DNA from 2 places in the Synechococcus sp. CS-205 genome. Region 1 is predicted to be linked to the other one. Evidence: predicted binding sites of a transcription regulator. Region 1 holds the regulator's gene; the other holds the start of a gene.
The links. The regulator HrcA, encoded in region 1, represses chaperone genes, less so after heat shock. The targets are predictions, from matches to a motif close to TTAGCACTCNNNNNNNNNGAGTGCTAA.
Positions count from the first base shown of each region.

Region 1 (14,799 bases):
GCCCCTCCGCTTCGAGATGCTGCGCCTGGACCTGAACCCCCGCCCGGAAGCGCCCGCCTGCATTCCGGTGCCGGGTCCCGACGCCCAGTCCCTCAGTTTCTCGATGGTGGAGGCCCCCCCCTGCCGCGATCCTGCAGCGCGTCCGCGCATCGACGAGCCCCAGGGTTGGCCGCCGCTGCCGGCCCGCTCCGCTGAAGGGGACCTCTGGACCCTGCCGCCACCGCCGGTGCCGCCGCGGCCCGCTTCCTAGGCTGAGGCACCCCGATCGACCACCGGTGACGAGCACCCTCCCCCCGATCCCGCAGGATTCCGCTGCTCTCCCAGGCGCTGCTGCCCTGGAAAAGGAGGCTCGTCCCAATGCGCTCGGTCGATTCGGGCGCTACGGCGGTCAGTACGTGCCGGAAACCCTGATGCCGGCCCTGGCGGAACTGGAGGCGGCTGCTGCTGAGGCCTGGAAGGATCCCGCCTTCACCAGTCGCCTCGATCACCTGCTCAAAACCTATGTGGGTCGCCCCTCCCCGCTTTACGAGGCGGAGCGGCTGAGCGCCCACTACCGCCGCCCCGAAGGGGGTCCCCGCATCTGGCTGAAGCGCGAGGACCTCAACCACACCGGTGCCCACAAGATCAACAACGCGCTCGGGCAGGCCCTGCTGGCCCTGCGCATGGGTAAGCAGCGGATCATCGCCGAAACCGGCGCCGGCCAGCACGGCGTGGCCACCGCCACCGTCTGTGCCCGCTTCGGTCTGGAGTGCGTGATCTACATGGGCGCCGAGGACATGCGCCGTCAGGCCCTGAACGTGTTCCGCATGCGTCTGCTGGGGGCCACGGTGCAACCGGTCACCGCCGGCACCGCCACCCTCAAGGACGCCACCAGCGAGGCGATCCGCGACTGGGTCACCAACGTGGAGACCACCCATTACATCCTGGGGTCAGTGGCCGGACCCCACCCCTACCCGATGCTGGTGAGGGATTTTCACGCGGTGATCGGCGAGGAAACCAAGGTCCAGTGCCAGGCGGCCTTCAATCGCCTTCCCGATGTGCTGCTGGCCTGCGTGGGTGGGGGCTCCAATGCCATGGGGTTGTTCCACCCCTTTGTCAGCGACACTTCCGTCCGCCTGATCGGTGTCGAGGCCGCCGGCGACGGTGTGGCCACGGGCCGTCACGCGGCCACGATCACCGAGGGCCGCCTCGGAGTGCTGCACGGCGCCATGAGCCTGCTGCTGCAGGACGAACAGGGGCAGGTGCAGGAGGCCCACTCGATCAGCGCCGGTCTCGACTACCCGGGAGTGGGGCCCGAGCACAGTTACCTGCAGGAGCTGGGCCGGGCCGAGTATGCCGCCGTCACTGACCAGGAGGCCCTCGAGGCCCTGCAACGGCTCAGCCTGCTCGAAGGGATCATCCCGGCCCTGGAGACGGCCCACGCCTTCGCCTGGCTCGAACAGCTCTGTCCCACCCTGGCGCCGGGCACCGAGCTGGTGATCAACCTCTCCGGCCGCGGCGACAAGGATGTGACCACCGTGGCTGAGCGCCTGGGGGATCAGCTGGCCGGCGGTTGATCGTGGGGGCAATCAGACCACGGGTTCCCTGGCCTGCTCCCAGGGGAAGCGGGGAAGGCTCTGCATCGCCTGGCGCTGGCTCTCGATCCAGATTCGGTTGATCTCAGAGATTTCGCGGGCACCCCGCTCCAGCCTCTGGTGATGCGACACCGCCAGGCTGTCGCGGGGGTAGAGCGCCACCTCGAAGGGCGGGCCCACGGTGAGGTTGGAGCGGCGGGTGATCACCTGCGACACCAGGCAGAGCCGTGCCGCGTCCTCCAGCGACATCCGGCAGTGCCCCACGGAATCGAGCGGTGGCTTGCCGTACTTGCTCTCGCCGATCTGCAGAAAAGGTGTTTCCGGCGTGGCCATGATCGCGTTGCCCTGGGGATAGATCAGGTAGAGGGCATGGGGCTGGCCGAGGATCTGGCCGCCGAGGATGAAGCTGGCCTCGCCGCTGGCGCCCACCTGGTGCAGGGCCGAGTGGTTCTCGGTCTGCACCTCCACGCTCAGCCGGCCGATGTAGGCGGCCACCTCGAACAGGTAGCTGGCGCTGAGCAGGTCATGGTGCCTGGGGCCCGGGTCAGGGCTGGGTCTCCCCAGTCCCATCGTGGGTCGACGGGCCCGGTTCAGGTCGCGCTGGATCTGGTTGATCACAGCCTGGGTCGTGGCCAGGTTGCCGGCGGCCAGGAGCATGAACAGCCGGTCGGGAGCCGGCTCGAAGATGTGCAGCTTCCGGTAAGACGAGATGTAGTCGACACCGGCGTTGGTCCGGGAGTCGGACGCCATCACCAGGCCGTCCTCCAGCCAGAACCCGACGCAATAGGTCATGACCCAGGGGCCTCAGCTGAGAAGACGCTGCAGGCTAGAGGCCACCGAGCGCACCGCTGAGAGCGCCGTGGCATAGGCCATGCGCATCGGCCCCAGCAGAGCCACCTGGCCTTCACTGCCGTCTCCGGCGCGGTAGGTGGCCCTGACCACAGCGCAGTGGAGCAGGGCGGGATGGGGATGCTCCGCCCCGATCCAGATCCCTTCCGCCTCCTGCTCCCGCGCGGGGCGGAGCAGGCAGAGCGGCTCCTCCTCCACCAGCTGCAGCAGCGGCCTCAGATCGGAGCTGCGGCTGAATTCGGGCTGGGCCAGCAGCCCGCCCATGCCCACCACCACGGTTCCATCCCCATCCACGCCGCGGGCCTGGCGATGGCTGCGCAGGGCCTGACGCAGGAGGCCGCCACTGGTGCGCAGCTGGGAGGGGAGGCACTCCCAGCGGATCAGCCCACCTGGTGACCGTTCCAGTTCCGACTGCAGCCATCCCTCCAGGGCCGGCAGCTCCAGGCTGGCTCCAGGGGGGAGACGCAGATTGAGGCTGCTGGCCACCAGGGCGTTCTCCACCAGCAGCACCAGCAGCCGCTCACCGTTGGGCACCAGGCGAACCGCCTGCAGGCGGGACTCGGCCCGCTGAGGTCGGCTGATCAGGCTCATCAGGCCGGTGAGATCGGCCAGCCGACGGGCCAGATGCAGCAGCAGATCATCCAGAGCCGCCCACTGCAGGCTCAGACCCAGCAATTCCCGCTGGAGCTGCAGCGCCCCGGCCCCGGGAGGGGGCAACAGAGCATCCACGTAGAGGCGGTAGCCCTGCTGACTGGGGATGCGTCCGGCCGAGGTGTGGGGCTGCAGCAACAGGCCCCGCTGCTCGAGCGCCCCCATGGTGGAGCGCACGGTGGCGGGGCTGGCCGGCAAGCCGAACCGACGGATCAAGGTGCTGCTGCCCACTGGCTCCACGGTGTCGACGTAGTGATGCACCGTGGCCTTCAACACCTGCTGCTGGCGGTGGGGCAGGGCGATCACATGCGGGTGTGCAGTGTGTGGAGTCGATGGTAAGGAAAAACCCCCCTCGTTCAGTCGGATTGCTGGAGCTCAGCCTCAGTAGCGGGGAACCGAGGGATCCACCTCCACGCTCCAGGCCTCGATGCCCCCCTGCAGGTTGAGCACGTCGGCGTAGCCCTGGGCCTCCATCAACCAGCAGGCGAACTGCCAGCTGCGAATCCCCGCATGGCAGAGCACCACCACGGTGCGGTCCCGCTCGATCAGCTCATCGAGCCGCCCGACCCATTCGCTGGAGCTGCTCAGGGGCAGATGCAGCACCGGGTGCTGCAGGGAAGCCATCGCCAGTTCGGCCGGTTCCCGCACGTCCACCAGCAGCAGCGGTTCGCCGGCGAGCAGACGTTGCTGCAGGTCGCCGGCACGGATGGTCTTCGGGGTCGGGGGGGTCATGAGACAGATGCTGAAGGAGTCGGGGCCGTGCCGGCGCCCTGGGGCTGTGGGGCTGTCATCCGGCGTGGTCATGGATGAAGATGACAGCAACCCCTGCGTCCGGCGCATGAAGGCTCGCCCCTTCCTGGCGGCTGTGCTGACGGCAGCCCTGCTCCTGCTCTCCCTGGGGGGAGGGTTCTGGTGGCTGGCCCTCCGTCAGAGTCCGCTGCGCCTGCAGCAGCACACGCTCGAGCTGCCCCTGGCGGCCCGCTTCGTGCCGCGCAACGCACTGCTCAGTCTTCACCTGCTGGTGGAGCCCGACCAGCTGGTGGCCTATGCCAGGGCTGTAGCTCCTCCGCCCCGGCGCCGGGAGGCGGCTGAGCTGGTGGCCAACCTGCGGGATGGCGCCTTCGCCACCGCTGGCCTGGAGTACAGCAGCGAACTGGCCGGCTGGCTGGGCCCCGACACCAGCCTGGCGGTGATCGCTCCTGAGGGGAGCGCAGGGCCCACCGGCTGGTTGCTCGCTCTCCGTTGTCGCGAACCGGAGGGCGCCCGCCGCTTCCTGCAGCGCTTCTGGCAGTCCCGCAGCCTGGCGGGCACGGCCCTGCAGATCAGCAGCTACCGCGGGATGGGGCTGATCAGCGGCCGCGGCGCTCTGGTGGGGGAGCCCAGCCAGGCTCTGGCCACAGCCCTGATCGATGACCAGCTGGTGTTGATCGCCTCCGGCCGTGGGGTGCTCGAGCAGGCGCTTGATGTGTCGCAGATCGCCGAGCTCAACCAGGCTGGGCAGGACTCGCTTCAGGCTGCCGTCGGCCGGCTGGAGGGGGGGGTGGCGCTGCTCACGGCACGCCCTCAGGCCTTCAGCGACTGGCTCGGCCTGCCTCCCACTCTCGCGTCTGCTGATGGGGTTGGAGACCTGGTGGCGGCCCTGGTGCCCGATGGACGGGGCCTCCAGCTCCAGGCGCTGCTCTCCTCCCTTCTGCCCCTCCCTCGTCTGCAGCTGGATCCGATCCCCGACCTGCTCGGTGAGCTGCGCGGCCCGGTGGCGAGCCTGGCGCTGCTGCAGGATCCCGCCTCCCTGCTGGAGGATTCCGGCGAGCCGGCCAGCGCTGACCTCTGGAGCTCCCTGTTGGCTCCACAGCTGCGTCGCATCCTCGCTGATCTGAGAGGACCGCTGCCATCGCTGGTGGCGGCCGCCGACCATGGCCCCTTGCTGGGCCTGCGCCGGAAGCAGGGTTGGATGCTCGCCACCGCCGCGACGGCCCTGGACACGGATGGCTTGCGCCCTGCGCTGAACGCCCAGGGCTACAGCCCGGCGCCCCTGAAGCGTGATGGCCAGACCCTGCAGGTCTGGAGCCGCCTGGAAGCCCGGCCCGGAAAGGGCGATCCCGACCGTCTGCAGGCCACGGTGGCCGGTGTCCGTTTCGATCAAGACCAGACGGCCTGGTGGGGGGATGGCCTGGCCGCCCTTGACGATCAGCTCCAGGGTCGACAGGCCCCGAAGGAGCGGATCCAGCAGCTGCAGACCCTCGGAACCCGGGAGGCCCCCCTGCAGGTGGCTCTGGCCGCCGAACCCGCCAAGGATCTGCTGGCCCCCTGGCCCCCCTGGCAGCTGCTCTCCAACCTGGTGGGCCGTCCCCTGGTGGGCGGCATCGACGGCCTGGCCTTCAGCCTGGCGATCGAGTCGCCCCTGCTGGAGGATCCACCCCCCCCCCTGAGTCCGTCCTCGCTTCTCGCCCTGCGGGCGCATCTGCAGCTGGAGTGAGCCATGGCCCCCCTGTCGCTGTTGTTGCTGCGCCATGGCCTCGCCGAGGAGCGCCAGGAGCCTGAGCCGCCTGGCCGCCCGGATCGGGAGCGCCCGCTGACGACGCGGGGCCGCCGCCGCACGGCCGCGGTGGTGCGGCGGCTGCTCGGGCTGAATCTGGGCTGTGATCAGCTGCTGAGCAGCCCCCTGTTGCGGGCGTTCCAGACCGCCCGGATTGCCCGGGAGGAGGGCCTCTGCGGGGCCCTGGCGATCGCGGCAGAACTCTCCCCTGACGCCGACCCCTTGCCCCTGCTGGGGCACTGGCTGGCGGCGGATGGTCCTCTGGCAGGCGGTGGTCGCCTCGGGCTGGTGGGCCATGAACCCGACCTCAGCGTTCTGGCCGCCAGGCTCTGCGGTGCTCCTCCCGGGGCCCTGCGCCTGAAGAAAGCCGGCGTGGCCCTGCTCGAGCTGCCCTCCCCCAGCTCAGTTGACGGGCAGCCACTGCTGGGAGGGGCCAGCCTGCAGCTGTTGCTCACGCCCCGTTCTCTGCTCACGGGCCACTGAGCGGTTGGAGGGGTGTGCCAGGGGCTGTCGGCAGGGCTACGGCAGGGGCCAGGACCTGGCCCTAGCTTCTGAGCTGCTGAACGGACGACGCCGATGGTGATGGATGCAAACCGGGTTGCCGCCCAGGCAGCGCCCGTCTTCCGTCCTGGGCTCGAGGGTGTTCCAGCGACCCAGTCGGCCATCTGCGACATCGACGGCCTCCAGGGCCTGCTCACCTACCGCGGGTATCCCCTCGAGGAACTGGCGGCCCACAGCACGTTCCTCGAAACCACCCACCTGCTGATCTGGGGTGAGTTGCCCACCGTCGAGCGGTTGCAGGCCTTCAAGCACGACGTGCAGATGCACCGGCGGGTGAGCTTCCGCATCCGGGACATGATGAAGTGCTTCCCCGCCGATGGGCACCCGATGGATGCGCTGCAGTCGAGCGCGGCCTCCCTGGGATTGTTTTATTCCCGCCGGGCCCTGGATGATCCCGCTTACATCGAGGCGGCGGTGGTGCGTCTGATCGCCAAGATCCCCACCATGGTGGCCGCCTTCCAGCTGATCCGCCTGGGACAGGATCCGATCCAGCCCCGCGACGACCTGCCCTACTCCGCCAACTTCCTGTACATGCTCACCGAGCGGGAGCCCGATCCCCTGGCGGCACGGATCTTCGATGCCTGCCTGATCCTGCACGCCGAGCACAGCCTCAACGCCAGCACCTTCAGCGCCCGGGTCACCGCCAGCACGTTGACCGACCCCTATGCCGTGGTGGCCTCGGCGGTGGGCACCCTCGCCGGCCCCCTGCACGGTGGCGCCAATGAAGACGTGCTGGCCATGCTCGAGCAGATCGGCACCGAGGACCGGGTGGAGCCCTGGCTGGATCGGGCCATCGCCGAGAAGCAGAAGATCATGGGCTTCGGGCACCGGGAATACAAGGTCAAGGATCCCCGGGCCGTGATTCTCCAGGGTCTGGCCGAGCAGTTGTTCGATCGCTTCGGTCACGACGCCATGTACGACGTGGCCAGGAGGGTGGAGGAGGTGGCCGCCGATCGGCTCGGCCCCAAGGGCATCTACCCCAACGTCGATTTCTACTCCGGGCTCGTGTACCGCAAGCTGGGTATCCCGAGGGATCTGTTCACGCCGATCTTCGCGATTGCCCGGGTGGCTGGCTGGTTGGCCCACTGGAAGGAGCAGCTGGGGGCGAACCGCATCTACCGCCCCACGCAGATCTACACCGGGGAAGGGCGCAGGAGTTGGTTGCCTCAGGATGCCCGCAAGGCCCTGCCAGGCGTTTAGGTTGCCCTCACCTCAGCTCGAGATGGAGTTGTCACGGTGTTGATCGACCCGGCACCAGCCCTTCTGACCACCGCCTGGCCTGGCCTGGCCCTGGTGGGCCCAGGCCTTGACCTTCAGTCCAGTTTCACCAGCACCCTCGAGGAGTTCGGCCTGAGCCAGGCCGCAGCCCATCTGCTCTGGCTGCCCCTGCCCATGCTGCTGGTGCTGGTGGCGGCCGTCGTCGGTGTGCTGGTCAATGTCTGGCTGGAACGCAAGATCTCGGCGGCCGTCCAGCAGCGGATCGGACCGGAGTACGCCGGCGCCCTCGGGGTGCTGCAGCCGATGGCCGACGGTCTCAAGCTGCTGTTCAAGGAAGACGTGATCCCCAAGCGGGCCGATGGCCTGCTCTTCACCCTCGGCCCGGTGCTGGTGCTGGTGCCGGTGATCCTCTCCTGGCTGGTGGTGCCCTTCGGCCAGAACCTGCTGATCAGTGATGTGGGCATCGGCGTGTTCCTCTGGATCGCCCTGAGCAGCATCCAGCCGATCGGCCTGCTGATGAGCGGCTATGCCAGCAACAACAAGTACTCCCTGCTCGGGGGCCTCAGGGCCGCTGCCCAGTCGATCAGCTACGAGATTCCTCTGGCTCTGGCAGTGCTGGCGGTGGTGATGATGAGCAACTCGCTGAGCACCGTCGACATCGTCAACCAGCAGAGCGGTGCCGGGATTCTCAGCTGGAACATCTGGCGTCAGCCAGTGGGCTTCCTGATCTTCTGGATCTGTGCCCTGGCCGAATGCGAACGCCTCCCCTTCGACCTCCCCGAGGCTGAAGAGGAGCTGGTGGCCGGTTACCAGACCGAGTACGCCGGCATGAAGTTCGCCCTCTTCTACCTGGGCAGCTACATCAACCTGGTGCTCTCGGCCCTGCTGGTGGCGGTGCTCTATCTCGGCGGCTGGGGTTTCCCCCTGCCGGTGGAATGGCTGGCCGGAGCCCTCGGTCAGTCGGTGGATGCACCCCTGGTGCAGGTGATCACCGGCTCCCTCGGCATCGTGATGACCGTGCTGAAGGCCTACCTGCTGGTGTTCATCGCGATCCTGCTGCGCTGGACCCTGCCCCGGGTGCGGATCGACCAGCTCCTGGATTTTGGTTGGAAGTTCCTGCTGCCGATCGCCCTGGTCAATCTGCTGGTCACCGCCGGCCTCAAACTGGCCTTCCCGGCTTTTTTCGGCGGTTGAGCATTCAGCCGGTCATCATGGGGCCAGCCAACAGCTCCAGGCCCCTCCTCCAGCTCCTGTTTTCGTTCCGTTCCGACTCCCCACACCATGTTCGGATTCCTGCAAAAGGTCGGTGACTACACCAAGGATGCCGTCGGTGCGGCCAATTACATCACCCAGGGCCTCTCGGTCACCTTCGATCACCTGCGCCGCCGGCCGATCACGGTTCAGTATCCCTACGAGAAGCTGATTCCGTCGGAGCGTTACCGCGGCAGAATTCACTACGAATTCGACAAGTGCATCTCCTGTGAGGTCTGCGTCCGGGTTTGCCCCATCAATTTGCCCGTGGTTGATTGGGTGATGAACAAGGAGACCAAAAAGAAGGAGCTCCGCAATTACTCCATTGACTTCGGAGTGTGCATCTTCTGCGGCAACTGTGTGGAGTATTGCCCCACCAACTGCCTCTCGATGACCGAAGAGTATGAGCTGGCGGCCTTTGATCGCCATAGCCTCAACTACGACAACGTGGCCCTTGGCCGCCTTCCCACCAGTGTCACCAGTGATCCTGCCGTGGTGCCCCTGCGTGAGCTGGGCTACCTGCCCAAGGGCGAGATCGACCCCCACGGCGTCGACCCCACCAGGCCAAGGGCTGGCCAGCTGCCTGAGCAGCTGCAGGCTGAGCTGGCTGCCGAAGCCTCCAAGCCCGTGGAGAACGCCTGATGACGATCGCCTCCGTCACCCAGCTGATCTGCTTCGTCGCCCTCTCCCTCACCCTGGTGCTGGGGGCCCTGGGGGTGGTGCTTCTGCCCAACATCGTCTATTCAGCCTTCCTGCTGGCTGGTGTGTTTCTCTCTGTGGCTGGTCTTTACCTGCTGCTCAATGCCAGCTTCGTCGCCGCGGCCCAGGTGCTCGTCTATGTCGGCGCCGTGAATGTGTTGATCCTGTTCGCGATCATGCTCGTGAACAAGAAGGAAGCGATGGCTGAGATTCCCGGCCTGCTGCTGCGCCGGGTGCTCTCCGGCGCCGTCTGCCTGGGTTTGTTCCTGCTGCTGCTGCGGGTCGACCTCACCACCCCCTGGGCAGTACCAGGCCCCACCCCTCTTGGCGAAGACGCCACCACGTTGATCGGCATTCACCTCTTCAGCGACTACCTGCTGCCCTTCGAGCTGGCTTCGGTGCTGCTGCTGATGGCCATGATCGGGGCGATTGTGCTGGCCCGCCGCGACGTGTTCAGCAGCGATGTGATCACCGGTGAAGCCGCCGATCAGGGGCTGATCGAGAAGGAACGCACACCCCTTCTGCTGGAGAGCCCCCCTCGCGACACCACTCTGCTGGAGAAAGTCTGACCATGCCCGCCTCCTCCATCGACATTCCGCTCGAGGCCTACCTGGTGTTGGCGGCCATCCTGTTCTGCACCGGGGTCTGGGGTCTGATCAACAGCCGCAACGCCGTGAGGGTGCTGATGAGCATCGAGCTGATGCTGAATGCCGTCAACATCAACCTGATGGCCTTCTCCAGTTACATCGATGGTCAGCAGATCCGTGGCCAGGTTTTTGCCATTTTCGTGATCACCGTGGCCGCGGCCGAAGCCGCCGTTGGTCTTGCCATCCTGCTCTCCCTCTACCGCAACCGCGAAACCGTCGACATGGAACGCTTCAACCTGTTGCGCTGGTGAGAGGGCCTGCTGCTTCGGCGGTTCGGGTGTTGCGCCTGATCTGATGGAGCTTCAACGGGTCTGGTTGATTGTGCGCAGCGGCAGTCAGGCTGCCCAGCGCCAGGCAAGGCGCTGCGCTGAAGATCTGCGTTCGCAGGGGGTCGATGTCACGGTGGCCACCTGTGGAGCCACCTCCAATCCTTTTCCGGGGCTGCTGGCCACCGAGCCCTGTCTTCCCGATCTCACCGTCGTCCTGGGTGGAGATGGCACCGTGCTGGGGGCGGCCCGTCATCTCGGCCCCCTGGAAGTGCCGATCCTGAGCTTCAACGTGGGTGGGCATCTCGGTTTCCTCACCCATGAGCGCAAGTTGCTGGTGCTCAGCACCACCTCCTCCGAAGACAACCTCTGGCAGCGGTTGCGTGATGACCGCTTTGCGCTCGAGCGTCGGATGATGCTCGAGGCCTTTGTCGATCGTGGCGACGGGGTTCCCGAAGGGGAGGAGGCGGAGGATCCTGCCGGCTCTGGGCCTGGTTCGCTGCATCGGGCCCTCAATGACTTCTATTTCCGTCCATGCCTCGATGAGTTCTCCCCCACCTGTGTGCTGGAGCTGGAGATCGATGGGGAAGTGGTGGACCAGTTTCGCGGCGACGGCCTGATCATCGCCACCTCCACGGGCTCCACCGGCTATGCCATGGCTGCAGGAGGTCCGATCCTTCATCCCGGGATCGACGCGATCGTGGTCAACCCGATCTGCCCGATGAGTCTCTCCAGCCGCCCGGTGGTGGTGCCGCCCCGCTCCCAGCTGGCGATCTGGCCTCTCGGTGAACCGAGCCGGCGGGTGAAGCTCTGGAAGGATGGAGCCCATGCCACGGTCATGGAGCCCGGAGATCGCTGCGTTGTGCAGCGCTCGGGCCACTGTGCGCTGATGGTGGTGCTCCAGCAGAGCCCCTCCTACTACCGCACCCTCAGCCACAAGCTGCACTGGGCCGGCGATCTCACGGCGGCTGAACCATCGGCCAACTGAGTGCTCTTGGCGCACGGGTCAGGATGAACCAGTCCGGGTGAGCAGGTTCAGCGGTGGCTCTGGAGATCGAGAGACGTTTTCTGGTGCGGGGATCCGGCTGGAGGGATCACATCCTCTGGGGGCAGCGTCTGCGCCAGGGGTATCTGCAGGCCTCAGCCGATGGCGTCACCGTGCGGGTTCGCCTGGAGGACGACGAGCCGATGGAGACATCGGCCGGGCAGGGGAGCAGGGCCTGGCTGACGCTCAAGGCCGCCGTCACAAGGATCACCCGTGCGGAGTTTGAGTACGCGATTCCCGCTGACGATGCCAGGCAGCTCCTGGCTCTGACGACCGACAGCCTGAGCAAGCAGCGCTACGGCCTGGATCTGCCCGGCGGCGACTGGGTCCTCGACGTGTTCGAGGGGGAGAACGCGCCCCTGGTTCTGGCGGAGGTGGAACTGGAGCGGGAGGACCAGCCGTTGACCGTGCCGCCCTGGTGTTTGAAGGAGATCACGGGACGGGGAGATCTCAGCAACGCCGCCTTGGCACGCTGCGCCTGGAGCCACAGGCCCCTGGCAGAACGGCAGGCCTTGCTGGATGGAGGGCTTTGTAACGACGGCGACATCGACTAGGATTTCGTTAAGGATTTCTCCTTAATTCCGTTCAGCCGCAGTTTTGCTCGTGATCGGTCTCTACGACCACCAAGGCGTGCTTCGCTTCGCAGGGCGCGATGCCGATGATTGTCTTGACTACGCCGACCTCTTCGGGCTTGGTCCAGACCGCTACAGCCTCCAATCCCTCACCACCACGGTGGAGAGGCCCAGTTTCCCGAAGACGGCTTCAGCTGCCACGCCTGCCTGATCCGGCCCTGGGGGCATTGCAGCCTGGGGTCAGCCCTCTGGGCTGGGCAGATTGCAGCAGTTAAAGCCGTCACGGCAGATCTTGCCGTTGTCCATCGCCCAGTTCAGCAGGGCCACCCTGTTCTTAGCGCCGGTCTTGGTGAAGATGTTGCTGACGTGGTTGTCCACGGTGCGCTTGCTGATCATCAGCTCGAGGGCGATTTCCTGATTGGTCAGGCCTGTGGCCACGCGCTCGATGATCTCCAGTTCACGTTCCGAAAGACTGGAGCGCAGCTGGACATGATCGTCTCGATCGGACATCCATACCCCAGGCCTCCATACCCCACTGTAAGCAGTGGCCGTTGGCGCATGATGGGGCCTGAGCGATCCCCCGTCCGTTGCTTCTGCGCCAGGCCCTGGAGACCGGTCAGTTCGCCATCACGGCCGAAGTGACCCCACCGCGGGGAGGGAATCCGCAGCGCACCCTGGCGGTGGCCTCCAAGCTGCGTGGGCTGGTCCATGCCGTCAATGTCACCGATGGCAGCAGGGCTGTGATGCGCATGAGCAGCCTGGCCCTCTGCCGGCTGCTGCTGGAGGCAGGGCTTGAGCCGGTGTTGCAGCTGGCCTGCCGCGACCGCAATCGAATTGCTCTCCAGGCCGATCTGCTCGGGGCCCATGCCCTGGGCATCCGCAATGTGCTCTGCCTGACCGGTGATCCCGTGCGTGCCGGAGATCAGCCGAGCGCCCGGGCCGTCAACGAGCTGGAGGCGGTGCGCCTGCTTCAGTTGGTGGGCCAGCTCAATGGAGGCCTTGATCCCGTGGAGGGTCAGCTCCCGGATGGTCCCACAGCCCTGTTCCCCGGGGCAGCGGCTGATCCTCAGTCGGCCAGCTGGAGTGGTCTGCGGGCCAGGGTCCGGCGCAAGCACGTGGCTGGTGCCCGCTTTCTGCAGACCCAGATGGTGATGGACAGCGAGGCCCTGCGCCGCTTCTGTGGCGAGATCAGCGAGCCCCTGGGCCTGCCGGTGCTGGCCGGGGTGTTCCTGCTCAAGTCGGCGCGAAACGCGGCCTTCATCAACCGCGTGGTGCCTGGGGCCTCGATCCCCCAGCCGATCATCGACCGCCTGGCCGCTTCATCAGACCCAGCGGCTGAGGGTGTGGCGATCGCCGCTGAACAGGTGCGTGCCTACAGGGGGATTGCCCAGGGGGTTCACCTGATGGCCGTGAAGGCCGAGGAGCGCATTCCCTTGATCCTGGCTGAGGCTGGTGTGTCGGCCACACCACGCAACTGGCAGGCCGAACGTCGGCCTCTGCCCCCGGCGGACCGCTGCTGAAGCGGCGGATCGCTGCTGCAGATGATCAGCTGTCGCCCCCGCTCAGGGCCAGATCCGTTCCCAGGAGATCGGCCATGGCCTTCTGCTGGGGCGATGGCTGCACCACGTCCTGGCGGCGCACATCGGTGATCAGCCAATCCAGAGAGGCTTCCTGCAGGTCGAAGTGATCACCGTTGCGATCGACGCAGTAGCGGCCGAACACCAGCTTCTCGACCAGGCGCACGCCCGCACCGATGCGCGAGTATTCGAAGATGATCGAGTTGTCGATCGTGGCGCCTTCACAGATGTGGCAGCTCGGCCCGATCATGGCCGGGCCCACGATGGTCACGCCAGGATCAATGCGGGTCATTCCTCCCACGTAGATGGGACCCTTAACGGTGATCTTGTCCCAGTCGGCGGCGACGTTCAGGCCTGTGAAGATCCCTGGCCGGACTTCCCGGCCCGGCACCTGCACCTGACGTACGTTGCCTTCCAGCACGCTGCGGATCGCCTGCCAGTAATCAGGCACCTTGCCGATGTCCACCCATTCGAAGTCCATCGGCAGGGCGTAGAAGGGGGCTCCTGCTGCCACAAGCCGCGGGAAGAGGTCGGAGCCGATGTCGAAGGGGATGCCCTCGGGGATGTGATCGAGAACCTCCGGCTCGAAGATGTAGATGCCGGTGTTGATCATGTCGCTGGCGGCCTCTTCCAGGGAAGGCTTCTCCTGGAAGCTCAGCACCCGGCTGTCCTGATCGGTGACCACCACCCCGTAGCTGCTCACCTGGTCCCTGGGCACCCGCTTGGTGACCAGGGAGGCCATCGCCTTTTTCTCCTTGTGGCGCCGGACGGCCTCGGTGAGATCGAGATCGATCAACGCGTCGCCGCAAAGCACCACGAAGGTGTCGTCAAAAAACGGCTGAAACGTCTGAATCTTCTTGATGCCACCGGCGGAACCCAGGGCGGCGCCGATCAGTTCACCATCTTCGATGCGTCCTTCGAAGCTGTAGGCGATCTCCACACCGAAGCGCTGGCCGTCTCTGAAGTAGTTCTCAATCTCTTCGGCCAGGTGTGAAACATTCACCATGACCTCGGTGAACCCGTGCTGACGGAGCAGCTCCAGCAAAAACTCCATGACGGGTTTCTGCAGGATCGGGATCATCGGCTTGGGGATCGTGTGGGTGATTGGCCTCACCCGTGTCCCCCTGCCGGCCGCGAGAATCATGGCCTTCATGGGCACCTGTCCGCTTCTGATCTGAATCTGGGCAGCTTAATGAAGACCCTCAGGCGGCCTGGACTTCCCGAGCCGGAGAGGGAGCTGGCACCAGTCTGTGAGGCAATGCTGACGGCAGAGTGCCAACGCCCTCCTGGCAGCCTCTGAGGTGCAGGGGCCCGAACAGATCGCCGTCCTGCTGCAGGTCGACCCTGCCCTGG
Region 1 is NZ_JAHLZB010000033.1:28,900-43,698, reverse strand. It holds gene KQ297_RS08685 (hypothetical protein) at 1-250, shown strand, start outside; gene trpB (tryptophan synthase subunit beta) at 276-1,556, shown strand; gene KQ297_RS08675 (20S proteasome subunit A/B) at 1,569-2,366, opposite strand; gene KQ297_RS08670 (heat-inducible transcriptional repressor HrcA) at 2,379-3,380, opposite strand; gene KQ297_RS08665 (rhodanese-like domain-containing protein) at 3,456-3,806, opposite strand; gene KQ297_RS08660 (DUF3352 domain-containing protein) at 3,913-5,550, shown strand; gene KQ297_RS08655 (histidine phosphatase family protein) at 5,554-6,093, shown strand; gene KQ297_RS08650 (citrate synthase) at 6,187-7,371, shown strand; gene nuoH (NADH-quinone oxidoreductase subunit NuoH) at 7,465-8,583, shown strand; gene ndhI (NAD(P)H-quinone oxidoreductase subunit I) at 8,671-9,282, shown strand; gene KQ297_RS08635 (NADH-quinone oxidoreductase subunit J) at 9,282-9,908, shown strand; gene nuoK (NADH-quinone oxidoreductase subunit NuoK) at 9,911-10,237, shown strand; gene KQ297_RS08625 (NAD(+) kinase) at 10,281-11,240, shown strand; gene KQ297_RS08620 (CYTH domain-containing protein) at 11,294-11,851, shown strand; gene KQ297_RS08615 (hypothetical protein) at 11,901-12,080, shown strand; gene KQ297_RS08610 (LuxR C-terminal-related transcriptional regulator) at 12,110-12,379, opposite strand; gene KQ297_RS08605 (methylenetetrahydrofolate reductase) at 12,457-13,389, shown strand; gene KQ297_RS08600 (NDP-sugar synthase) at 13,415-14,599, opposite strand; gene KQ297_RS08595 (segregation/condensation protein A) at 14,649-14,799, opposite strand, start outside.

Region 2 (14,799 bases), on a different contig from region 1:
CAGCCCAGATCAAGGGCACGCCGGCTGAGGGAAGCCAGGGCGTCGATCCTGCAGGGCTGCCCTGCCTGGCGGAGCAGGGTGGGATTGGTGGTGATCCCGTGGAACAGGCCGCAGGGCATCCAGGTGGCCCAGTCCTCGGGATCAGCCGAGTCGAGGAAGAAACGAAGGCTCATGCAGAGCCCACCGAACTCAACTGACGCGGGTGGCCTGCAGCCTGGCGCGGGAGCGTGCCAGGTCCTGCATGGCCTTCACCTTCTCGGTGCTGGGGGGTTGACCTTCGAATCCTGCCGCTTTCTGCTCGGCCTTCTCGACCTCCTGCTCGGCCTTGCCGGCATCAATGCCGGAGCCGAGTTCTGCGCCGTTCACCAGCACCGTGACTTCATTGGCCTCCACCTCGGCAAATCCACCCATCAGGGCGATGCTGGTCCAGTCCTTGCCGGCCCGCAGGCGCATCACACCCACATCCAAGGCCGTGAGCATGGACACGTGGCCGGTGAGGATACCCACCTGACCGGAGGTGCTGGGGAGGATCACCTCGTCGGCTGTCCCGTCAAAGACGCTCTGGTCGGGGGCCAGAACACGCAGGTTGAGAGTCATGGGGGCGTGTGCTCAGGAAGCGGATGGGGTGGTGGGACTCAGCCCTTCTTGGCTTCGGAGGCGATCTTCTCAGCCTTCGCCTTGACCTGGTCGATCGTGCCGACGAGATAGAAGGCCTGCTCGGGGAGATCGTCGAGCTCGCCGGCCAGGATCATGTTGAAACCCTTGATGGTTTCCTCCAGCTTCACGTATTCACCCGACTGGCCGGTGAAGATCTCGGCCACGAAGAAAGGCTGGGACAGGAACTTCTCGATTTTCCGTGCCCGGTCCACCGTGCGGCGGTCATCCTCGGAGAGCTCGTCGAGGCCGAGAATCGCGATGATGTCCTGCAGTTCCTTGTAGCGCTGAAGGGTGCTCTGCACGGCCCGGGCCGTGCGGTAGTGCTCGTCACCCACCACCGATGGCTGAAGCATGGTGCTGCTGGAATCCAGGGGATCCACGGCTGGGTAGATGCCCTTGGAGGCCAGGCCACGGCTCAGAACCGTGGTGGCATCGAGGTGGGCGAAGGTGGTGGCGGGAGCCGGGTCGGTGAGGTCGTCGGCGGGAACGTAGACGGCCTGGATCGAGGTGATCGAACCCTCAAGAGTGGAGGTGATGCGCTCCTGCAGCTCACCCACGTCGGTGCCGAGGGTGGGCTGGTAACCCACGGCGGAGGGCATCCGGCCCAGCAGGGCGGACACTTCGGAGCCGGCCTGCACGAAGCGGAAGATGTTGTCGATGAACAGAAGCACGTCCTGCTTGTTCACATCGCGGAAGTGCTCGGCCATCGTGAGCGCCGAGAGGCCGACGCGCATGCGGGCGCCCGGGGGCTCATTCATCTGGCCGTAGCAGAGCGCCACTTTCGACTTGCTGAGGTCCTCGGAGTTGATCACTCCGGATTCCTTGAATTCCTCGTAGAGATCGTTGCCTTCACGGGTGCGCTCACCCACGCCACCGAACACCGACACACCGCCGTGCTCCTTGGCGATGTTGTTGATCAGCTCCTGGATCAGCACCGTCTTGCCCACGCCGGCGCCACCGAAGAGGCCCACCTTTCCCCCCTGGCGGTAGGGCGCCAGCAGGTCGATCACCTTGATGCCCGTCTCGAAGACCCTGGGCTTGGTCTCCAGTTCGGTGAGCTTGGGAGCGTCGCGGTGGATCGGAGCGGTGAGGCTGGTGGAGACAGGACCCTGTTCATCGACGGGCTCCCCGAGCACATTGAAGATGCGCCCCAGGGTGGCTTCACCCACGGGAACGGAGATGGGGGAGCCGGTGTCGAGAGCCTCCATGCCGCGCACGAGGCCATCGGTGCTGCTCATCGAGACGGCGCGCACCCGGTGATCGCCGAGCAGCTGCTGCACTTCAGCGGTCAGGGCGACGTCCTGTCCGGCTGAGTTCTTGCCTTCGATGCGCAGGGCGTTGAAGATCTTCGGAAGCTTGCCTGCAGGAAATTCAACGTCCAGGACTGGACCGATCACCTGGCGAACAACGCCTTTGGTGCCGGTGGAAGCGCCGGAGGTTGCGGGTGCAGCAGCCATAGGTAGTGAAAAGGATCGCGCAGCGGGAACACCCGCCTTAAGCGGCGCAACCTTACCACTCCAGCCACCGCCAGTCCCCTCAGATCCCTGCGCCGCTCCGGCTGCCGACGCTGGCAGCGGTTCGGTGACCCGCACAGGATTCCGATGGCGGGTCGGCATCGCCGCCGCCTAGGTTGGCGCTCAACGGGCCCGAGTGCCAACTCCCCGTTGCCGTGGCGCCGAAGGCGTCACTTTGTCGCTTTTGCATGGATTCATGGCTGCTGTTTCTCTGAGTGTTTCCACGGTCAAACCGCTTGGAGACCGCGTGTTCATCAAGGTGTCCGATTCGGACGAAAAAACGGCTGGCGGCATCCTTCTGCCCGACACCGCCCAGGAAAAGCCCCAGGTGGGTGAGGTGGTTCAGGTCGGCCCCGGCAAGCGCAGTGATGACGGATCCCGTCAGGCTCCTGAAGTGAGCGTGGGCGACAAGGTCCTCTACAGCAAGTACGCCGGCACCGACATCAAGCTTGGTGGAAACGAGTTCGTGCTTCTCTCCGAGAAGGACATCCTCGCCATCGTCAACTGATTGCTCGTCGTGTTCAGGGAAGATCCCAGAACTGAAGGCTTCGGTTCAACTTCCCCAATCATTTGTTTTCACTCTCTTAGCAAGGACATCATCGTTCCATGGCCAAGCGCATCATCTACAACGAGAATGCCCGCAGGGCTCTCGAGAAAGGCATCGACATCCTGGCCGAAGCCGTTGCCGTGACCCTGGGCCCCAAGGGTCGCAATGTGGTTCTGGAGAAGAAATTCGGCGCTCCCCAGATCATCAACGACGGCGTGACGATCGCCAAGGAGATCGAACTCGAGGACCACATCGAGAACACCGGCGTGGCCCTGATCCGTCAGGCCGCCTCCAAGACCAACGACGCCGCCGGTGACGGCACCACCACCGCCACCGTCCTGGCCCACGCCATGGTCAAGGCGGGTCTGCGCAACGTGGCCGCCGGCGCCAACGCCATCACCCTGAAGAAGGGCATCGACAAGGCTTCCGACTACCTCGTCAAGAAGATCGAGGAGCACGCTAAGCCGATCTCCGACTCCAACGCCATCGCCCAGGTGGGCACCATCTCCGCCGGCAACGACGAAGAAGTCGGCCAGATGATCGCCGATGCCATGGACAAGGTGGGCAAGGAAGGCGTGATCTCCCTGGAAGAAGGGAAGTCGATGACCACCGAGCTGGAGGTCACCGAGGGCATGCGCTTCGACAAGGGCTACATCTCGCCCTACTTCGCCACCGACACCGAGCGGATGGAAGCGGTGCTCGAGGAGCCCTACATCCTGCTCACCGACAAGAAGATCGGTCTTGTGCAGGATCTGGTGCCCGTGCTGGAGCAGATCGCCCGCACCGGCAAGCCCCTGCTGATCATCGCCGAGGACATCGAGAAGGAAGCCCTCGCCACCCTGGTGGTCAACCGCCTGCGCGGCGTGCTCAACGTGGCCGCCGTCAAGGCTCCCGGCTTCGGTGACCGCCGTAAGGCCATGCTCGAGGACATCGCCGTTCTCACCAATGGTCAGCTGATCACCGAGGACGCCGGCCTCAAGCTGGAGAACACCAAGCTGGAGATGCTGGGCACCTCCCGCCGCATCACCATCAACAAGGACACCACCACCATCGTGGCCGAAGGCAACGAAGTGGCGGTGAAGGCCCGCTGCGAGCAGATCCGCAAGCAGATGGACGAAACTGACTCCTCCTACGACAAGGAGAAGCTGCAGGAGCGTCTGGCCAAGCTGAGCGGCGGTGTGGCCGTGGTCAAGGTGGGCGCTGCCACCGAGACCGAGATGAAGGACAAGAAGCTGCGCCTGGAAGACGCCATCAACGCCACCAAGGCGGCCGTTGAGGAAGGCATCGTCCCTGGCGGTGGCACCACCCTGGCCCACCTGGCTCCGGCCCTTGAAGAGTGGGCCGCGGCCAACCTCTCCGGCGAGGAGCTGATCGGCGCCACCATCGTGGCCTCCGCCCTCACCGCGCCCCTCAAGCGCATCGCCGAGAACGCCGGTGTCAATGGCGCCGTCGTGGCTGAGCATGTCAAAGGCATGCCCTTCAATGAGGGCTACAACGCTGCCACCGGCGACTACGTCGACATGCTGGCTGCAGGCATCGTGGACCCCGCCAAGGTGACCCGTTCGGGGCTGCAGAACGCCGCCTCGATCGCCGGCATGGTGCTCACCACCGAGTGCATCGTGGCTGACCTGCCCGAGAAGAAGGAAGCAGCTCCCGCCGGCGGCGGCGGCATGGGCGGCGACTTCGACTACTGATCCGTCGCTCCGCGGCCGATCACGACGTTCCCGTCATCTGAATCCTCTGGTTGGGAGGGGGGCTGTGCCCCCCTCCTTTTTTCGTGCCCGGCCCGACTGCATCCTGCTGGCCCATGGCCGGCCGTTTCGATCTGGAACAACCAGGTGATCAGAGCCCCCGCCAGGCAAGGGATGGTGAGCAGCATCAGCAGCTGCTCACTGCCCCAGCGGTTGAGCAGCAGTGGAAAGCCAAAAGCCGTGAGCACGGCCCCCACCTTGCCGGCGGCGGCGGCGAGCCCGGCACCCTGCCCCCGGATGGCGGTTGGAAAGACTTCACCAGCGAGGAGATAGGTCTGGGAATTGGGGCCAAGGTTGGTCATGAACTGGAACAGCGCCAGTCCGCCCACCATCAGCGACCAGTGACCCAGGGGTGATCCTGGGGTTGGATGGCTTCCGCTGGCTGCCAGCAGAAGGCTGCCGGCGCAGCCGAGGAAGCCGGCCATCTGCAGGCGGATGCGACCCAGGCGGTCGGTCAGCAGGATCGCAGCAGCGATACCCAGCAGGAACGCCCCATTCACCAGCACGGCCCCTCGGGCAGCGAACAGCCGGCTGCCCAGGTCGCTGGCAGGGGCCAGCAGCAGTGGCGTGAAGATCCCCACCCCGTAGGTGGTGATGTCCTGCAGGAACCAGGGGATGGCGCTGAGAATCAGGGCCCGTTGCTGCCCTGATCCGAGGGGCCTCCACCAGCGTCGGTCGTCCATCGGCCCGGAGCCGGGGCCGGAGATCCTCTCCCTTGGGGGTGAACGGTCAGTCGCCGGGATGGGCCTCAGGTCCAGGTCCTGGCGATTGAGCAGTCGGCGCAGCTGGAATTCCGCCTCCTGGTGGCGCCCCTGGCTGATCAGCCAGGGAGTGCTCTCAGGCAGCAGCAACCGGGCCAGGGCCAGCAGCAGCACCGCACCTGCCGGCATCAGGTAAAGCACCCGCCAGGTCTCAGCCGCCGGCCAGCGCTGCAGGGCGCTGGCCGCCACAGCTGTCCCCAGTAGGGCGCCCAGGGCCTGGAAGCTGAAGGCTGCCAGCACCAGCCGGCCCCGCAGGACCGACGGAAAGCTCTCCGAGAGCACCAGATGGGCCGTGGGGTAGTCGGCGCCGAGGGCCATACCAGCCAGCACCAGCCCCGCCAGCAGCCAGCCAGGGCCTGGGCTCAGCCCCACCAGGAGCAGGGCTGCGACCAGGACCAGCATCTCCCCCACGAACACCGATTTTCGGCCGAACCGATCGGCCAGGGCCCCCAGCAGCAGGGCTCCCAGCAGAATGCCCATCAGGGTGGCCGCGCTCACGAGTCCCTGCGCCCTGGTGCTGAGCGCGAAAGTTTCCGCTATCAGCGGAAGGGTGATGCCCCCGCTGAAGATAATCAGCCCTTCGAACAATTTGCCGGCACTGGCCAGGGACCAGAGCAGCCACTGCATCCTCGAAACCGGGCCCGCCTCGATGAGGGCTTCAAGGCTTTGGGACTTCGCTGCCATCGGCGCAACTGAGCCCTCTCGGGGTGAAGGCTTCAGCTGGCCTTGAATTCCAGCGCCACCCCGTTGTTGCAGTAGCGCTTGCCGGTGGGCCGGGGGCCGTCATTGAAGACGTGACCCTGGTGGCCGCCGCAGCGGCTGCAGTGGTACTCGGTGCGGGGGATCAGCAGTTTGAAGTCGCTTTTGGTGGCGATGGCCTGCGGCAGTGGCTGCCAGAAACTGGGCCAGCCGGTGCCGCTGTCGTACTTCGCCGAAGAGCTGAACAGGGGCAGACGGCAGCCCGCGCAGAGGAATGTTCCCTGACGTTTCTCGTTGTTGAGCGGACTGGTGAACGGGCGTTCGGTTCCCTCACGTCGAAGCACGTCGTAGGCGGCCGGGCTCAGGCGCTGGCGCCATTCACTGTCGCTCAGCCGCCAGCTGGGATCCGAAGCCTTCGAGGCAGCCTCGGCCTTGGCGCCACCCCAGAGAGCACTGAACATGACGGCAAAGGAGGCCAGCAGCCCACGGCGTTTGATCGGATCCACAGGACGGGTTGGTGGTGAAGGGACGCTGGCCTGAAGGGCTGGCCTGAGGGGGGAACCTCAGCGCAACCAGCCTGCGCTGAGCACGATCGCCAGGCCGAGAAACAGGCCCAGGAGGGTCCAGCTGATCCGGTTGAGGGTGGCTTCGGCGCTGCGGGCGCTGCTGAACATCGAGCCACCGCTGCTGGCCAGGCCTCCCATGCCATCTCCCTTGGGGCTGTGCAGCAACACGCTGCCGATCAGCAGGACGCCGACGGCGGACCAGATCCAGGTGAGAACGGTTGTGATCATGGTTTCAACCTAACCAACCGATCAGACCTGGACGGCCTCGGCCAAGGCGGTCGTGGGGCTGGCCAGGTTGACCGGTTGCACCAAGGAGGTGCCGGACATGCTCTCGGGCTGAGGCAGGCCCAGGATCTGCAGGAGGGTGGGGGCGACGTCGGCGAGGCCACCACCCTGTCGCAGGTGTGGTGCGGCCCCATGACCCACGAGCTTGCGCTTTTCCCCCTCCACCAGGATGACCGGAACCGGGTTGGTGGTGTGGGCGGTCCAGGGGCGGCCATCCTCCGTTTGCATCAGCTCGGCATTGCCGTGATCAGCGGTGATCAGCACGGTCCCGCCCAGGCGGTTGGCGGCTTCTACAAGCCGTCCGACGCATCGGTCCACCGTGATGATGGCCTGCTGGGTGGCGTCCATCCGGCCGGTGTGGCCCACCATGTCGGGATTGGCGTAGTTGATCACCACCAGGGAGTACACGCCCTTGTTCAGGGCAGCGATGCAGCTGTCGGTGAGTTGTTCGGCCGACATCGCCGGGGCCTGGTCGTAGGTGGCCACCCGCGGTGATGGAACCAGGTGGCGGTCTTCACCGGGAAACGGTTGCTCGATGCCTCCGTTGAGAAAGTAGGTGACATGGGGATACTTCTCGGTTTCCGCCGTGCGCAGCTGGCGCAGCCCATGCTCGGAAACCACCTGCCCCAGCAAGCCATCGAGAGACTCAGGGGGGAAAGCCACCGCAACCGGCAGCGAGAGCTCGTACTGGGTGAAGGTGACCACGTGCAGGGGGGTGATGCGCTCGCGCTCGAAGCCATCGAAGTCGTCGAGCACCAAGGCGCGGATCAGCTGGCGAACCCGGTCGGGCCGGAAGTTGAAGCAGATCAGCCCGTCGCCTGGATTCAGGGAGCCGCCAGCGAGGCGGAGGGGTTCGAGGAATTCATCGTTGATCCCCTCGGCATAGGCCGCCTCGATCGCGTCCTGGAATGAGAGCGGACTGATTTCTCCCTCCTCGCTCAGCAGGCGGTAGGCCTTCTCGGTGCGATCCCAGCGGTTGTCCCGGTCCATGGCCCAGTACCGGCCGCAGATGGTGCTGATCCGTCCGACTCCGGCCTGCGCCACCTGGTCTTCGATGCACTCCAGGTAGGTGATCGCGTTCTGTGGAGGTGTGTCGCGGCCGTCGGTGATGGCGTGGATGCAGACGTCACGCAGCCCGCGGCCGGCGGCCCAGCGCAGCAGGCCTCCGAGGTGGTCGATGTGGCTGTGCACCCCGCCATCGGAGCAGAGGCCCAGCAGATGGAGGGTGCCGCCATCACGCAGCAGCCGATCGGCCAGGGTGTTGAGGGCGGGGTTGGCGGCCAGGCTGCCGTCGCGCACGGCCTTGCTGATCCGCACCAGCTCCTGGCGGATGATCCTGCCGGAGCCGATCGTGAGATGCCCCACTTCGGAATTGCCCATCTGGCCGTCGGGAAGGCCCACATCCCCACCGCTGGCCTGGATCAGGGTGTGGGGATAGGCCTCCCAGAGGGCGTCCATCACCGGAGTGCTGGCATGGAGGATCGCGTTATGGCTTTCGTCGTCGCGGAAGCCCCAGCCATCAAGGATGGCCAGAACCACGGGAGCCACGCCTTGATCGTTGCCCGACCGTGAAACTGACTCCTTGCGGGAGGGAAGAATTGGAGATCCGAAAGTAGGAATTGCGCTCACCCCTGACTGCCCAAATGGTCGTACAAGCGTGCTCCTGCTTCAATTTACTCCCGAAGGGTGGTCAACCTTGCAGGCGCCGCAGGGCGTCAGCTTTTGGGGACATACGAACGTCCATACGATGGAGAGACCAGATTCGGTTCTCTGTGAACATTCCGACCGGGCCGTCGTCTGATCCGCGGCGGGTGGAGATCCTCTCCTCCGATGATCTCGCCCGCACGGTGCGACGGCTTGCCTCCCAGGTGCTCGAGGGTGCCATCGACAGCAGGCAGCTGCTGCTGCTCGGCATACCGACCCGTGGTGTTGCTCTCGCCCGGGTGCTGGCCCAGCAGCTGGAGGAGCTCTGCGGTCACTCGATCGACCACGGAAGTCTCGATCCCACCTTCCACCGTGATGATCTCGAGCGGGTCGGCACCCGCCTGGCGGAAGCCACCCAGCTGCCCTCCGAGATCGAGGGGCGCCACCTGGTGCTGGTGGATGACGTGATCTTCACCGGACGCACCGTGCGGGCGGCCCTGGAGGCTCTGCACACCTGGGGCCGCCCCGATCTGGTGCGGTTGCTGGTGATGGTCGATCGCGGTCACCGGGAGTTGCCGGTCCAACCCGATTTCTGTGGTCGCCTGGTGCCCACCAGCCGCCAGGAGTCGATCCAGCTCTGCCTGCGTCAGACCGATGGCGAAGACGGGGTGTTCCTGATCCGCTCCAGCTGAACCGGTCGGCTCCACGGCCGCCGGCACGGCTCCGGGCGTTCAGCCCACGGTTTCGAGTTCGTCGGCCCGGAAGTGGGCGCGGAACCGGCCGAAAACCACGATCACCGGCAGGGTGGGGCTGATCGGCTTGCCCTTCCAGTCGTCGAGCACCTGCAGCACTTCACCCTGCTGACCCAGAAGATCGAAGGCCTTGCCGCGGTGTTCCGGGTGGGTGTACACAACCACGCTCTGGCAGACCTTGACCTGTTCTCCGGGCTTCATGCGCTGTGACCCACTGGAAGGGACAATCCTGTCATGGGCGGGAGAGAGGTCGGTCGTTGCTCTTGATCGGTGGCTTCAGCGGCGGCAAGTGGTTTCCGGACCCGCTTCGACCACCCGTCCGCCCAGCTCGTCGCAGGCCTTGGTGAAGGCGGTCCACTCGTCGACACCCTCAGCCAGGTGGCGTTGGACGGCGGCATCGAGGCTGGCGATCGGCACACTGTCGATCAGCTGACCCCCGTGGCTGTGGTGCTCCTGTTCCTTGGTCTTGAGCCCGGCGATCGCCTCATCCACCTGCTGGCGCAGGGGGGCTGAGGCCGTTTTCCACCAGGGGTGGTCGATCCGGTTGAGGGCGTCGAGGGCCTCCCACCAGCGTTTCTCATCCACCAGCTTCACGGCACGCTTCTGCTGCAGTTGATTGCGGGCCCAGAACTCGCGCAGGTTGTCGCCGAGGGCGGATCCGTCAGGCCGGTGATGTTCTCCCATCGGCTTGAGCAGGGCGAGGGCGCCCTCGAGGTCGCCCTGCTCGAAAAGGGCCCGGGCCCGGTCTTTGAGCTCCTGCTGCCAGGCCCGCAGTTGCTGGCGGTCGGCCTCGGTGCCCGCCGCTGAATTGGCCAGCAACAGTTGAAGCTTCAGCGCCTCCTCGGGCTCCTGCTCCCCCCAGAGCTGCTCCGCCCTCTGCCGGCGGCAGCGTCCCTGTTCCGCCGGCGCCCGGCCGCTCATCCAGCGCAGGGACTCCAGCTGGTCGCTGTAGCGCAGGCAATCGTCGAAGCGGCCTTCGTTGGCGGCCCGCTCCAGGCGCCTTGGCAACTGGGATTCCCACCACCAGGCACCTCCCACTGCGGCGGCCACCAGGCCGAGGGTGAGAGCCAGCCAGAAGCGCGGAAGCCTGTGGCGGCGGATGGCCAAGAGGGAAGGTGTGTATGGATGTTCCAGTTCTATGGACATCAGGGACTGCGGAACACGGTCAGGGGGCAGCCGGCGTGTCGTCCACTGGCTCTCGCCGGCCAGGCGCGGCTGTCGTGGGACCTCAGCGCACAGGACCGAGCACCCGCGCTGCCGCCACGGTGCCACTCAGCAGATCCTCACTTTCGAGCAGCAACTGGCCCTGATCGTCAATGCTGAAGCTGAGCTTCAGCCGGTCGATTCCGCAGCGGCCCGGAGGCTCGAGGGCCAGGGGGGCAGGCTGGTGGCTCCAGGGCTCAGTGCGGGCTTCCCCGGCGGGCCGCCGTCGCACCTGGGGAAGCCCGTCGATGAACACCACCTCACTGCGTTCCTCCTCGATCGGCTCACCGAGCACCAGCTCCAGAGTGGTCTGACCATCGCGGCTGCAGCTCAGCACCAGCTCCAGGGGCTGGTCGGTGGGCCAGCTCTGGCCAGCGAGGAACAGCGGGTGCCAGCGGTGTTCTCCACCCCGTTGATCCCAGCAGCGCAGGGACACACCCCTGGCCAGCACGTCCTTGAGCCGAACACCGGGTGTGAGGGCGAGGGCCCCGAGGGCCACCGCCTCCACCGGCCGCTGGTCGCGCAGGGGAATGGCACCGCAGCGCTCCAGAAGCCAGTGGCGAATGCTGGGCAGACGACTGGTGCCTCCCACCGGGAGCACGGCATCGATCTGCTCGGGTTCGATTCCCTTCGCCCGCGCCGAGGCCAACACCCGCTCCAGCAGCTCGTCGAGCAGCTCCAGCAGCCCCCTCTCGCGCAGGAGCCGATCGAGCTGGGGGCGGTCCAGGCGCAGGGGCCGGCTGCCTGCCTCCGCTGAGCTCCAGACACCCGTCACCTCCTCGGCGTCGCTGAGGCTGCACTTGAGCCGCTCGCTGGCCTCCAGCAGCGAGGGATCTGCCCCCAGGTCGGGAGCGAGCATCGCGGCGATCCAGTGGTCGATGTCGCGTCCACCGATGGAGGCGCCGGCTTTTCCGATCACTTCGGCACAGCGCAGGGCCTGGCGCCCGCCGTCAAGATCCCGTCCGCCGAAACGCAGCAACTGGGCGATCGGCGCCGCACGGCCCTCCCCGCCCTGGAGGGCCACGAGCGAGAGGTCGATCGTTCCCCCGCCCAGGTCCACCACCAACACCCGGCTGCCCGCCGGCAATCCCGCCCCGATGGCGGCTGCAGTGGGTTCATCCACCAGGGCCACCTCCTCGACCGGGATCTGCCGGCTGAGTTGCTGCAGCCACTGGCGATAGCCCCGGTAGCCCTCGATCGGTGCGGTGAGCACCAGGCGGGTGGGCGCCACCGCAGGGGGCAGGGCCTGCCAGAGCCGGGTGATCAGCAGGCTCCCGGCCTGCTCGGGTGTGAGCGGTTCCCGTGAGGGGCTGGCGGTGGTCGCCGCCTCTGGGGACTCCGCCTGCAGGGCACCGATCCTGCGCTTGAAGTCGCGGCAGAGGCCTGTTTCATCGGACGCGCTCAGGCCGGCGTCCAGCACCTGACGGCCGATCAGGGGTTGGGTGCTCTGGGGGCTGGAGAGCCAGATCAGGCTGGGGACGACACAGGGGTCGTCGCTGCTGAAGGGTGGAAGGGCCAGCAGTTGTGGTGCCCCGCCGCTGCTGGGTTGAAAGGCCAGCACCGTGGTGCTGCTGCCCAGGTCGATCGCCAGCGTGCCGGTCACGGCCATGGATGGGGGGCTGCTCCTGAGGGCTTGATCGGAAGCTGAACTAGACTCCACAAAACGAGTCCATTTCGATGTACACCGGACCGACTGTTCATCTCAAGGAGTTGGCCCAGCGGGCTGAAAGTCTGATCGGTCAGTCGAGCAACCGTTACCTCACCACCGTCCGCATCGCTTTCCGCGCCAAGCAACGGCGCTTCGATGATTTCGATGGGCTGCTCGAAGACTCGATGGTCAAGCCCGTGCAGCGGGCGATCGTTGAGCTCAGCGACGAGCAGGACCAACCCGATCTGTTGCCCGGCTGATCCTTGACAGCTGGCGGTTACAGCGCCGAGGGAGACGGTTGGAGACTGGCCTGGGACCCGTCCAAGGCCGCGTTTCCGGTGCTCATCGGAGGTGTCGGGTGGGCTGTCGAACTCACCCAGCCTGAAGCCAGCGGCCTGCGCGATGGCCTCGGCAGCCTGCTGGAGCAGCTCGGCGCCATCGCTGATCAGCTGATGGCCGAGGAATTGATCAGCCTGGAGCTGGAACGCGGTGGATGGTGGCTTGGACTCGATGGGAATCCTGAGTTCTGGGAGTTGCGCTGCATCCTCGCTCCCGCCCCTGGCCTGAGGGGCCTGGAGGGCGGCTGGGCGCCGGGGGCTGGCTCTGAGCTTGCGAGGGCTCTGATCTGTCTGCCCCTGTGAGACGGACCATTGGATTGGGCGCCGATCAGCACTGCTGATCGGCGTGGTCCTCCCCAGCCCAGGCTCTGTTGGACCTGTCTTTTTCACAGGTTTTCCACAGGTTCAGGCCCCGCGACAGGGATGGCGGCTGGTCGCTGGGGAGAAATCCGGGGCGCAGGCGTCTCCCCTTGACAGACGCCCCGTGCAAGTTCAAGGGCGCCGTTCGCTGAAGCTTCAAGTGGGCCTCGACCCTGCGGGGCATGGAGTCTCAGGGTTGGAAGGGTGCTGACGCTCCGCCGGGGACCCGATTTGACGCGGCCCCGGCGCTGTGGAGAACTGGGTGAACACACCAGCAGATCCCCCGTCCATGGACATTGCCCCGGTCATGACCGCCTCCGCCGCTTCGGCCACCCAGGCTGTCGAAGGCGAGTCGGATGTCGGGGTGGTGAGTTTTCGGGCCATGGTCCCCGAGGCTCTGCTCACCTCGATGGCCCAGTTCATCGACGCCCACCCGAACTGGGACCAGTACCGCCTGTTCCAGGCCGCTCTGGCGGGCTTCCTGGTTCAGAACGGGGTTCAGAGCCGGGCCGTCACCCGGTGTTACGTGGCCAACATGTTCCAGAGGGGGGGAGAGGTGCTGCCGGCTCAGACAGCACCGGCCCGACCGGCCCGGTCCTCGGCTCCGAACAGTCCCCTGTAGCCGGCGGTCAGGGTGCAGAGGGCCAGGGGCCAGCTGGCGAGCAACCCCAGAGCCAGGGGCCAGGCGATCAGCAGGGCCAGCCCGAGGGGCAACAGCACGATCAGGGCCAGGCTGATGCTCAGGGCCAGCTGGTGCCAGCCATGGGAGGCCACCTGTGCCTGGCCGCGGCGGAAGGTCGCAACCGGAGGCAGCCCTCCCACCACCGCCAGGGGCAGGTGAAAGATCTGCGCCACCACCAGGGCCATCAGCAGGGCGGCGCCGGTCAGCAGCGGCACCAGGGCCAGCCAGGGATGGATCAGACTCAGCAGACCGGCCGCCAGCCCTGAGGTGGCCAGGATCAACAGGTTGAGCAGCAGCAGCAGCAGCGCCACGCCCAGCAGACGCCCCATGGCGGCCATCTGCCAGCTGGCCAGGTCGGCCAGCCGAGGCTGGCGGCCTTCCAGGGCGATCCAGGCGCCCCGCAGCAGCCCCACGTTCAGCCAGAGAAGGCTCACCACGCTGAGCATCAGCCCCACCAGCACCATCGTCATGGAGACCGCCACAGGGCCCTCGCCCAGGGCGAGGGCATCACTGGCCCGGTTCTGCAGCAGCTGGCCGATCAGTTGAGTGCTGCCGCCCAGCAGGGTGAACCCGCTGAACAGCCATGGGGCTCTCCGGTAGGCCGCCCTCCCCTGCTTCAGCCAGCCGCCGACCGCCGCGATGGCGGCCGCTCCCTCCCGGGCGCTTGCCGCCAGTCGGCCCCCGCGCCCCCGGGGCTCGGGGGTCATACGGCAGAAGGTTCCAGCCGCTCGAGCAGCCGCCGGGCCGTGGCCTCGGGCACCGGCAGGATGGAAAGGCGGTTTCCCCGGCGCACCACGGCCAGCTCCTGCTCATTGAAGCTGCTGCGCAGTTCCTCAAGGCTGAGCAGCCGTGGATAGGTGCGGCGGTGGGCCAGGCGGACGCAGTCCCAGCGGGGTGCCTGAGCTGTTGATGCTGGATCGAAGTACTTCGAGTCTGGATCGAACTGGGTCGGATCGATCAGCCCGGTTTCGATCACCTCCATCAGGCCGATGATGCCGGGGGGCTTGGCGTTGGAGTGGTAGAAAAAGGCCTGATCACCAACGGCCATCGAGCGCATGAAGTTGCGGGCCTGGTAATTGCGGATGCCGTCCCAGAGAGTGCTGCCCTCGCGCTCGAGGTGGCTGATGCCATACACATCCGGCTCACTTTTCATCAACCAGTAAGCCATCGCGCTTGGAGAGGCCCCGTGGGGCCCTCATGGGTCGGGGAGATCGGATTGTATCGAGCTGGATTGTGACGGTTGGGTTGGCTGCGGTGCCTTCCCTGACTTAGACAGCGCCAGCACGAAGCGCAGGAAATGATTGTGATGGGTTCGCCACCAGCCCCCAGGCCCACCCTCCAGTCGGCCTGGAATCTCTACGTGGCCCACTGGCGCACCTACCTGGCTCTGCA
Region 2 is NZ_JAHLZB010000044.1:31,730-46,528, reverse strand. It holds gene KQ297_RS11100 (transaldolase family protein) at 1-173, opposite strand, end outside; gene atpC (ATP synthase F1 subunit epsilon) at 190-597, opposite strand; gene atpD (F0F1 ATP synthase subunit beta) at 636-2,114, opposite strand; gene groES (co-chaperone GroES) at 2,368-2,679, shown strand; gene groL (chaperonin GroEL) at 2,778-4,412, shown strand; gene KQ297_RS11075 (MFS transporter) at 4,406-5,914, opposite strand; gene msrB (peptide-methionine (R)-S-oxide reductase MsrB) at 5,947-6,390, opposite strand; gene secG (preprotein translocase subunit SecG) at 6,493-6,723, opposite strand; gene gpmI (2,3-bisphosphoglycerate-independent phosphoglycerate mutase) at 6,745-8,319, opposite strand; gene pyrR (bifunctional pyr operon transcriptional regulator/uracil phosphoribosyltransferase PyrR) at 8,553-9,116, shown strand; gene KQ297_RS11050 (ferredoxin-thioredoxin reductase variable chain) at 9,156-9,377, opposite strand; gene KQ297_RS11045 (hypothetical protein) at 9,453-10,283, opposite strand; gene KQ297_RS11040 (Hsp70 family protein) at 10,405-11,988, opposite strand; gene KQ297_RS11035 (DNA-directed RNA polymerase subunit omega) at 12,057-12,287, shown strand; gene KQ297_RS11030 (DUF1818 family protein) at 12,291-12,668, shown strand; gene KQ297_RS11025 (DUF2811 domain-containing protein) at 13,033-13,347, shown strand; gene KQ297_RS11020 (hypothetical protein) at 13,293-14,114, opposite strand; gene KQ297_RS11015 (EVE domain-containing protein) at 14,111-14,575, opposite strand; gene KQ297_RS11010 (hypothetical protein) at 14,714-14,799, shown strand, end outside.
Region 2: groES (co-chaperone GroES) is a predicted target of HrcA. The motif match lies at 2,288-2,314, and genes of this name have one in related genera.